2 regions of the Ornithinibacillus proteolyticus genome follow, and region 1 is predicted to be linked to the other one. Evidence: riboswitches for the same ligand, from Rfam matches in the RefSeq annotation. Region 1 holds a riboswitch; the other holds the start of a gene.
What was found. Region 1 has a riboswitch for lysine ahead of nhaC (Na+/H+ antiporter NhaC). Riboswitches for the same ligand answer to the same signal wherever they lie in the genome.

Region 1 (5,788 bases):
AGATCGGAAATATATTTAAGGAACAAGGTCTTAAAAAGGGAGATAGATTACTAGTTATGCTGCCCCGTCTCATTGAAACATATGAAGTATATATTGCAGCATTAAAAACTGGCATTATCATTATCCCTAGTTCAGAGATGTTGCGAACAAAAGATTTGCAGTATCGAATTTCGCATGGAGAAGTAAGCGGAGTCGTATGCCATTCAGATTATACGGACGAATTTAGGGCGATTGACCAGTATGAGGAGCTTACGAAATTTACTATAGGTAATTCTATTGATGGATGGAATCATATAGATAGTCTAAAGACTTCTGTATCCGATCAATTGGATATCGTTCCAACATCCAGAGATGATCTTGCATTTTTACCATATACATCAGGTACAACGAGTAATCCAAAGGCGGTTATGCATACCCATGCTTGGGGCTATGCCCATATGAGTTCTGCACCAGTACATTGGCTTGGAATCCATGATGGTGATACCGTTTGGGCGACGGCAGCTCCAGGCTGGCAAAAATGGGTATGGAGTCCATTTTTATCTGTATTAGGAACGGGTGCCACCGGGTTTGTATATAGCGGAAAATTTGAACCAAAGAAATATCTATCATTAATAGAGACTAATAAAATCAATGTATTTTGTTGTACACCAACTGAATATCGTCTCATGGCGAAACTAGATAATCTACAGGACCATGATTTATCAGCAGTCCACAGTGCTGTTTCCGCTGGAGAACCTTTAAATCGTGAAGTTATCGACCAATTTGAAAAGCATTTTAATATTACGGTTAGAGATGGCTATGGTCAAACGGAAAATACATTATTATTAGGATTTTTAAAAGGTATGAAAGTAAAAGCGGGCTCAATGGGGAAACCAACTCCAGGAAATAATGTACAATTAATTGACGAGGACGGAAATCCTGTCAAAGTTGGAGAAGTTGGCGACATAGCAATTCCACTAGATACCCCAGCACTATTTAAAGGGTATTACAAGGATGAGGACCGTACGAGGAAAACCCGTCGTGGTAACTTCTATATTACAGGTGACCAAGCTTCATTAGATGAGGAAGGATATTTCTGGTTTGAAGGTAGAAATGACGATATTATCATTAGCTCAGGCTATACAATCGGTCCCTTTGAAGTAGAAGATGCTTTGGTCAAACATTCAGCGGTAAAAGAATGTGCTGTCATCGCTAGTCCAGATGAAATTCGTGGAAATATCGTGAAGGCATACGTTGTTCTACAAAGTAACGTGGTAAATAAAGGGGAGAAGTTAGTGAAAGAATTGCAGGATCATGTGAAACAATTAACTGCTCCATATAAATATCCAAGGGAAATTGAATTTATTGATGAACTACCGAAGACATCATCAGGTAAAATCCGCCGTGTTGAGTTAAGACAGCGTGAAAAAAATCAAGCATAAGAATAAACTTCCATCTATTGAGGTACTATCCTTTAAAGATGGAAGTTTTTTAATAGAATGAGGGAGGGAAACGGAATAAGATAACAGAGTGAGTGCGTCAGGGTCCTAAATGACGACTGAAAGCAGAAAAAGGTAATAGATAGAATGCCTCAATTCCCTACATGAGGAAAGGGTTAGAAAAAGGTAATAGAGAGAGCACTCCAGTACCCTAAATGAGGGAGGAAAGCGAAAAAAAGGGTACAGAGAAATCCTCTATACCCAAAATAAAGTAGTAAGCAAAGGCGGTGTCAAATAAAGTGTGTAAGTTTAAATACACTCCAGGGTTAGTTCTTAAATATGAATATTACCCTTGGAATTGAATGGGATTTATCCGGTGATGATGAGTTTTACGGTATAATTTTAGTGTGGTTGAGACAAATCGTTTTAATTCCAATTTTATATAAAGGGAGGAACAATCCCTCGCCACTATAACGTGATAAACCACTAATCACGGTTCTTCACTAGGTTACTATTCCCCCTTATTCCCTTGCACCTTCGTAATGCCAATTCCACTAAAGATATAAATCAAAGCAAAGATTATTCCAAGATAAGTCATCGGAGCATAAAGGAAGAATTCTCCAGTTGATACTTGTAGTGTTTCCGCTACAAATGCTCCTGTAACGCCCCATGGGATGAGTGGAGCTAGAGCGGTTCCAGTATCCTCCATCGTACGAGACCAGTTTTTACGATGTAGACCAAATTTGTCATATAGTGGGCTTATGATTGGACCGATGACAGCGTATGTCACATAATAACTTCCGGTAATGGTGAATAGAATACCGTGTAGAGCTAAACTAGAGCTCATCATAGCCTTACCGCTTTTAGCTAGTGCGACAATTTTGTCTAAAAGAATATGAACAACTCCGGCTGATTTTAATGGGGATCCAAATACCGCAGCACTAATAAGCAAAGCAACGGTACCCAACATACTCGACATTCCGCCTCGTTGTACAATCTCATCCACGATTGGTATGTTTGTTGCTTGAGAGTACCCATTATTTAATGCTGAAAATACTTCCAAAACATCTCTTCCTTGGAAAATAACCGCCAATATACATCCAGCAATAATACCTACACCGAATACAGGGAGTGTTGGCTTTTTAAAATAAATTAAGAGTAAGACAAGTAGTGGTGGAATAATTAATATCGGGTTGAGATTAAAATTCTCGCTCAACGTGGATAGAATCAGATTCACATTCTCGCTATTCTCGATTTGCCCACCGAATTGGAAGCCTAGAATCAAATAAAGGACTAATGAGATAAGATAACCTGGAATCGTTGTCCAGAGCATATGTTTAATATGGTCAACAAGCTTCACCCCAGCCATGGTTGGTGCCATAATCGTGGTGTCAGATAAGGGAGAGAGTTTATCTCCAAAGAATGCCCCAACTACAACAGCTCCAGCCGTGTAATGTACCGGAATACCAAGACCTAGCGACACACCCATTAAGGCAACCCCTACTGTACCAATGGTTCCCCAGGAAGTTCCTGCCATAATAGACATAAACGAACAGACAAGTGCAGTAATAATTAAGAAAAAGGACGGGTCAATGCTTACCAAGCCATAATAGACAATTAATGGAATGGTTCCAGACAGCATCCAAGCACCGATTAACATCCCCACAGCTAGCAGTATCAAAATAGCTGGAAGCATCGATTTAATGGTTTCAATTAAGTCTTCTTCTATCTTTTCCCAGGATATTCCCCAGATAAGTGATAAGGTGATCACGACTACCCCAGCTGTAATGAGTGTAATAGTGGTAGGGGTTCCAAGATATATGATGCCGCCTAAAACGACAGTAAATGATAACACAAGCAGTAGAATCGCTTTCCAAGTTGATAGTTTCATAGTTTTTTCTCCTTTTTTATGAACTTGCTTTGTAACGATGTATGTAGCCTTTTATAATTCGCACAGTAAATCAAGTGCGCTTTTGTCGACTATTCTCGTTGAGCTAGTTTATTCATTTACCTTACCTCCAATGCCTAAAAAGTAGCCTGTCTTAAAAATGGAGATAGAAAAAAAGACACAAAAAAACAATGACAGAAAATAACCTATCATTGTTTCCAATATGGCATCTTCCATTCGATCAGTAGTTCTCCATGCAGACCTGCATGACAGTATGCCTCTTATTCAAAGACATCCCAGCAATAATAAGATTGACCCTTATTACGCTTCGGCGAGCATTCCTTTCCACAATCATCATCGATGTCATACTCCGATTGATTACTCATAATGTTCGCGCCTCTACCTCACCGACCTGGTAAGGTATTATTAAATTTTTCAACAAATTATACTATACTAGATAATTTGGTATGTTTGCAAGTATTTGGAATCATCAGGGTATTGGATTGTATGCAAGCGGGAGTATGTTAGCATTCTACTATATTGGTAGCTGGTAGGGCTTGTTTTACAACTCCAATTCAATTCGTATAATTGCAATTAGATGTACACCTCTATCTAACATACCTGAAACCAAATCCATCCAACATCCGTATATAAACTAAAGGAGTTGCTTTTTATGAAAAAACTGATCGTTACGGTCATTTTCCTATTTACCTTTTTCATTTTTGTAGAGCCAGCATTTGCCGAAGTGGATTATGTTATTAAGGATGTTCAGATAGATGCCTATTTAATGGAAAGCGGGGATGTTGCGGTAAAAGAAAGGTTCACGTATGATTTTGAAGGTGAATTTAATGGTATTACTCGCACGATAATTCCGAAGAAAGGTAACGCTATTGAAGATTTTGTAGCAAGTGAAGCTGGATCGCCATTGAAGGTAGAAAAAGAGGATAGCGAATATAAAATCTATCGAAAAGGTAATGAAGAAACGGTAACGATAGAACTCGGTTATACGATTATGAATGGGGTAGAGGTGTATCAGGATGTTGCCCAGTTCTACTGGCCATTTTTTGATAGTAGTAATGAATCGGTATATGAGAACATGACGATTTATGTACATCCACCTGCTAGGGCGGTTCAGGTTACGGCTTATGGTTATGATGAAGCATATGATACAGCAGAAGTAACAGCGGATGGTGGTGCCGTATTTTCATTAGGTTATGTGGAAGATGGGAAGAATGGGGACATTCAAGTAGTATATGATGAGACACTTTTTGGTGCTGCTCCATTAACCAGTGAAAAAATGATGAAAGATTCGATTCTGGAACAAATAGCAGATAATGAAGCTAAGCTAGCCGCGTTCCAGGATAGGAAAGCATGGTTAAATCGTATCGCTCCTTATATAGTTGGTGGCTTTGGACTATTTCTTGTTCTATTGCTCTTCGTCAGCATACGGCAAAAAATGGAGCTAAAACATGATGTGCAACGCCGTATAAAAGAGGAGTTAACGATACCTAAGCTTAACATGAGCATACCAGCAACAATCTATTATACTAATTCATTCACACCGAAAGACCAGTTACTAACGTCATCTTTATTAGAATTAGTTCGGAAAGGTTATGTGCGAACAAAAAATCAAGAAACGTTCTTGTTAGTCGATCGTTATACCGAGTATGACCATGAGTACATGTTAATCAACTTTTTATTTGATACGATTGGTAATGGAAAAACATTTAGATTTAAAGAACTGCAAACATTTTTAGAGGATGAATCGAATCATAATGATTACAACAAACATGTTCAAGCATGGATATACGCAATAAAGCAAGAAGTAAAATCGAAAGAACTTACTAAAGCAAAGAAAGGCTTTAGATGGACGGTTGCCCTCTTGAGCTTGCTACTTGTTCCATTAGCCGTTTTCTTTGGTATTCATGAACTGTTTATGTGGATGGCAGTTTCTATTATTCTGTTTCTTGGATTACTTGCTTTTAGTATTTTTTACAATCCGAAGACATTAGAAGGTGCGAAGATTTGGGAGGAATGGAAACAGTTTAATAAGAACTTCGATAGAATACCACCCAATCAATTGGAGAAATGGAGCACAGATGAGCAAATCATCGCTGTTAACTATGCATATGGTATGAATGATAAGGGAATAAAAATATGGAATAACCCAATATTCACATCGAATAAAAGCATGGATTCATCGAACGTTATGATGTATCTGCTTCTTGCATCAACTGCGAATCTGCACTTTAGTGAGGCAGATACGGTTACTGCTGCAACTACTAATTCATCCTCCACGACGACTGTAGGGACTGGTACAGGAGTAGGCGGTGGTGGAGGTTCGGGTGCTTTTTAACCATGTAAAGTGCTTAGTGGGAGGATGCCCACTAAGCATTGTTTTTTTGTGCAATAGGGTAACGTGCACATTTGTTTAGCTTGATGAATCGACTTTTAAGATGATTTTCCCGATGTTTTTATTCTC
Region 2 (5,788 bases), on a different contig from region 1:
TGACTGATTGATGAGCAAAAGGGCACAGAGAATTTCTGTCTGTTACCTTTTTGAGAGATTGATGCCGAAAAAGGGCACAGAGAGTGGCTGTCTGTTACCTTTTTACAAGATTGATGCGGAAAAAGGGTACAGAGAGCGGGGGTCTGTTACCTTTTTGAGAGATTGATGCGGAAAAAGGGCACAGAGAGTGGCTGTCTGTTACCTTTTTGACTGATTGTTGCAGCAAAAGGGCACAGAGAGTGTTCGTCTGTTACCTTTTTGAGAGATTGAATCAGAAAAAGGGCACAGAGATCGGGTGTCTGTTACCTTTTTGAGAGATTGATGCCGAAAAAGGGCACAGAGAGTGTGCATCGATGCCCTTTTTGAGAGAATGAAGCAGAAAAAGAGAACAGAGGGAGGCTGTCAGTGCCCTAAAAAAGGAAAGATTCTCTCCTAAAGTAAGGACTGTACCTCCCTCTAATAGATAAAAAAAGCACTAAGACATCATAAGATGCGCCTTAGTGCTAAAGTAGTTTTATTTTGTTACCAACGAAAGAAACATCTTCCCAATATTAATAATCGCACGTTCATCTACATCGAACTTCGGATGATGATGCGGATAATCACCAGCTAACGCCTCACTTCGACCACCGACAGTAAAGTAAACAGCGGGAATTTCCTTCGTATAAAAGGCAAAGTCCTCACTACCCATCATTGGTGCATCCGTCGATAGGTTCTCTTCACCAAACAATCCTTTAGCAACTTCCTCTACTCGCTTTGTCTCTTCCGGATCATTATAAATAGATGGACAATCTTTAATATATTCATAATCTACTTTCGCGCCATTTTGTGCACAGGTAGATCGTGTAACACTTTCCAATGCTTCCTCAATGATTGTGCGTGCCTCTTCATCAAATGTACGAACTGTTCCTTTTATGACCGCTGTATCTGGAATAATATTATTTGCTTCCCCACTAACAAATGAACCAACCGTTACAGCTGCTGCTTGTTGTGGATCAACACGGCGACTCACGATTTGTTGCAAATTAACGACGAGTTGACTACCTGTGACTAGTGGATCAACCGTTAGATGTGGCTGTGAACCATGTCCACCTTTTCCATAAATCGTAATATTAAAATCATCCTGTGCAGAAGAGAAGTAACCTTCTTTCACACTTACTGTCCCTAAATCTTCCGTAGACATCACATGGGCACCATAAATGACATCAACACCGTCCAAACAACCATCCTTAATCATCGGTACTGCTCCACCTGGGGTAGCTTCTTCAGCAAACTGATGAATGAATTTCACTGTTCCAGGAATCTGATCCTTATATTCACTTAATACTTTAGCAACCCCAAGTAGTGAAGCAGTGTGTAAATCATGTCCACATGCATGCATCACACCGGGCACACGAGATTGAAAGGCAAGTCCGGTTTCCTCTTGAATTGGTAAGGCGTCAAAGTCCGCACGTAACGCAATCGTTTTACCAGGTTTACCACCCTTTAATGTTCCAACGACACCTCTTCCGCCGACCTCTGTTCTCACTTCGATTCCTAGACTTTCTAAATATGCCGCTATCTTTTTAGGCGTATTCACTTCCTGATGCGAAAGCTCTGGATACATATGAAAATCACGACGAAGCTCCACTAACTCTGGATAAATTTCTTCTAATCTAGTAAATAATGATTCTAGCATAGTATATTCCTCCGATGTCTTACTGGTTAACTCGTTTATAAATATGTTCTATCTATTATACCCTTTTTGATAAAATTCTGCCCTATTTCTCTCTCCCCAAAAGTGGGTGATGGATGGAATAAACCCTTTATCCCAACCCATCACGAGCACTGATGAACGTAGCTATTCTTCCTGTTACTATCTTACAATCTGTCCATGTAAGTTTAATCTCACACGGACAATTCCCTCTTACTTGGTAGCCTTATAAAACTACTTACCAAATAAATAAATGCGCTACCGTTACAAATATTGCCCCTAGAGCATATTGAATTAATACTAATGGTAGAATCCATTTCAACCATTTAATCCAAGGAATTTTCGCGAGTGCTAATGAAGCCATTAGCACACCAGCTGTCGGTGTGAAAACGTTCGAAATTCCATCACCATATTGGAACGCAAGTACTGCAGTTTGGCGACTAACCCCTAATAAATCACTAAGTGGAGCCATAATTGGCATACTAATTGCTGCCTGTCCACTTCCAGAAGGAACAATAAAGTTTAATACACTTTGTACGACGAACATACCAATAGCTGCAAGTGCTGTAGGTAAGTCCGCAACTAGATTGGAAACAAAATAAAGAATAGTATCAATCGTATTAGAATCTTGTAGAATTCTTAAAATACCATATGCAAAGCCAACAATTAATGCCCCTTGTACCATTTCTTCACAGCCTTTTACAAAGGCATTAGCAATCTCATTCATTCTAAATCTAGCAATAATCCCTACAACAATCCCCATGATGACAAATAATGCTGCGATTTCAGTAATATACCAACCTTGTGTAATAACCCCTACAGCAAGTCCAACTAGTGTCAGCGCAAGAACAACTAAAATTGCTACCTGGCGCTTTGTTAGTCCTTGACTACTTTGATCATCAAGGCTAATATCACGTTTTTTATCTTCTTCATACATTAAGCTGATAGTCGGATCTTTTCTTACTTTTCTTGCATAGATCATCACATAAGCAATAGCTACAGCAACAAAGATAAGCCAGAAAACAATACGAACTCCCATTCCAGAGAATGTTGGTAAGCCAGCAATTCCTTGGGCAACTCCTACAGTAAATGGATTCATAAACGCCGATCCAAAACCAGCATATACCCCAACTAATATCATTGCTGTACCTGTCATCGAGTCAAATCCCATACGTAATGCAAGTGGTACCGCAATTAAAATAAATGGAATAACTTCTTCTGCCATTCCCCAAGAACCACCGCAAATCGCTAAAAATAGCATAATAACTGGGATCAAAAAGATCTCTTTCCCATTTGGTTTTTTCGTAAGGGAACCAAATGCTGCTTCGATTGATTTCGTTGCAGCTAATATTCCAAACGAACCACCAACGATAAAGATAAAGAATATTATCTCCGCTGCATCAACCATTCCTAGATGCAACGATTCAAATAACTGCATAAAGCCTGTTGGGGTAGATTCAATTGTTTGATAGGTTCCATCAGCTACAATCGTACGACCGTTTTCATCTACTACACGCTCATATTGTCCTGCTGGAATTAAGTAAGTCGTAATAGCTGTAATAATCATTAAGCCAAATAAAATAATAAAGCTATGTGGAAATTCAAATTTTTTCCGTGTTTTTGGTGAGTTTTTGCTCATGATGCACATCCCTTTCTATAAATAACTTTTTTGGGTGTGCATAGAAAACTTGAGAGAGGTATGATTGAGGTCTTTTGTTATGAGTAACGTTCCGCTAGCTGGGGTATAGCAAACGAACAAGACTAAACAAAAAAGACAACGAATAGGAAAATAACCTACCATTGTCTTTACACAATACGTTATCCTCCATCCTGATCAGTAGTTCTCCATGCACTAAAATTGCATGACAGTATGCTTCTTATTCAGAAGACACACCAGCAATAATGAATTTGACCTTCATTACGCTTCGGCAAATAATCCTTTCAGGCAATCCTCATCGATGTCATACTCCGATTGCTTACTCTTATTACCCGCACCTCTACCTCATCGAATGACAAGGTTCAATATGAAATTGAAATATAGTTCACTATATTACCAGAATAAAGCGATTTGTCAACTCTTACTTTTCCTTACCGATATCCACGTCCCGTAGCACCCACCAAAATGCCACCACTATTCCAGCAAGTATCACTAGAAATGGTGCAATAAAGATTAAAAATACATCCATAAACCATCACCTCAATGTTCCTGTTTTGATTTTCCACTGACATACTCCTTATTAAACAAGAAAAGCCGAAGCAATAAATATAACGATGGAATCAATAGAGCCAGCCCAGCAATAAATGCAATGATAAGCGCAATGGCCATCGCTTCATTCGTAAAACTGTCATACAGGGTTACATGTGGATATAATAAATACGGATAATGTGAAATACCATACCCATAGAAGGCAAATGCAAACTGTCCAATGAGAAGAACAAAGGCTACCCCATAGTTCTTCCTTCTCCAAACAAGCCACACCGTCCCCACAAATAATAATCCTGAAATGACAAACATCCACCAAAGCCCTAGAAGACGGTCATAATGTTCTGGATTGTGAAATCGAAGCTCATAAATAATTCCACCAGCAGTAATAATCGTTGGCAATGCCCAGATTAAGGCATAGCGGCGAAGTAAAGCGGTTGCGGGCTTGTCCTGTGCTTTATTCGCATACCAGGTAAGGAATACGGCAGAAATATAAAGTACACTTGAAATACTTAACACGACAATACTCCAAGTCAATGGGCTACTAAACAACGCCCAATAATCGAGAACCGGATTCCCATTCTGCATCAATACAAAACCACCTTCCGATATTGTCAATACAATGGATAATGCACTAGGCAAGAGAAGTCCGGATAATCCATACATGAATGCATAGCCTTTATGGGAACGAGAGCCGTATGTTTCAAATGCATAATAAGAACCCCGAATCGCTAAAAGTACAATCGCAATACTTACCGGTACAAGTAATGTTGTCCCATAATAAAATGCCGTTTTCGGAAAAAATCCAACAACACCAACGAAAAAGAAAACCAGAAATACATTGGTCACTTCCCAAACGGGTGATAAATAACGCTGGATGATTTTCGTTAAAATATGCTGTCTATTCGTAAAGAGACCATAAGCATTGAAAAATCCTGCTCCGAAGTCTATCGATGCAATTAAAATATACCCGAAGAGAAATGTCCATAGTACAACGATTCCGATAATCTCTAGGTCTATACTCATGATGGAACATCTCCTTTTCGTTCTGCTAGTTCTCTTTCCACCGGGTTCTTACGGAACATTCTGGTCAAAATAACAATAGATCCAATCCCAAGAATTACGTACAACCCGCAGAATAAAAGAAGCATAATATCCACATCTCCATTGGTTGTCGCTCCTTCTTGTGTACGCATAATTCCACGAAGAATCCATGGCTGTCTACCAACCTCTGCCAGCCACCAACCCGCTTCGATGGCAATAATCGCTAATGGTCCACCTAACACGATTAACCAGCGAAATAGCCTTTTATCCACAAAGGACCAGCCTCGATACTTGCCGAAAATGTAAATAAAGGAAATGGCAATCATCAGCATGCCTACACCAACCATAATATTAAATAAATAGTGGATATAAAGCGGTGGTATTTCATCTTCTGCAAATTGATCCAACCCAATGACTTCTGCTGTTGGTGAACCATGTGCAAGGATACTTAATGCATAGGGGATTCTTAACGCATACTGTACTTCCCCTTCATCGTTCATCATACCTAAGAGAATAAGTTCTGCAGCTTCACTCGTTTCAAAATGCCACTCTGCAGCAGCCAATTTTTCCGGCTGGTATTCTGCTAAGTATTTACCCGATAAATCTCCCGTGATCAGTATCGCAATAGTAAAAACAAATCCTACCTTCATCGTTAGAAGGAGTGCCTTTTTGTGATAAACATGATTGGAACCCTTTATCAAACGAAAGGCAGCAATCGAAGCAAGTACGAAGGCAGAAGTCATATAGGCAGTCCCGACCACATGGGAAACTTTAGTCGGCATTGCTGGATTAAACATCGCTAAGATTGGATTGGCATTCACAATCTCTCCATTTACCAAATCAAATCC

Region 2: another riboswitch for lysine. It lies ahead of AAIB49_RS06930 (YfcC family protein); the one in region 1 lies ahead of nhaC (Na+/H+ antiporter NhaC).

Annotation. Positions count from the first base shown of each region.
Region 1 covers NZ_JBCPXV010000018.1:64,269-70,056, forward strand. Annotated here, with positions in the region: gene mbcS (acyl-CoA synthetase MbcS) at 1-1,421, shown strand, start outside; gene nhaC (Na+/H+ antiporter NhaC) at 1,930-3,309, opposite strand; lysine riboswitch at 3,544-3,716, opposite strand; gene AAIB49_RS10285 (DUF2207 domain-containing protein) at 3,980-5,662, shown strand; gene AAIB49_RS10290 (NAD(P)H-quinone oxidoreductase) at 5,738-5,788, opposite strand, start outside.
Region 2 covers NZ_JBCPXV010000010.1:54,287-60,074, forward strand. Annotated here, with positions in the region: gene AAIB49_RS06925 (M20 metallopeptidase family protein) at 515-1,678, opposite strand; gene AAIB49_RS06930 (YfcC family protein) at 1,932-3,332, opposite strand; lysine riboswitch at 3,524-3,701, opposite strand; gene cydS (cytochrome bd oxidase small subunit CydS family protein) at 3,772-3,879, opposite strand; gene AAIB49_RS06935 (cytochrome d ubiquinol oxidase subunit II) at 3,891-4,916, opposite strand; gene AAIB49_RS06940 (cytochrome ubiquinol oxidase subunit I) at 4,919-5,788, opposite strand, start outside.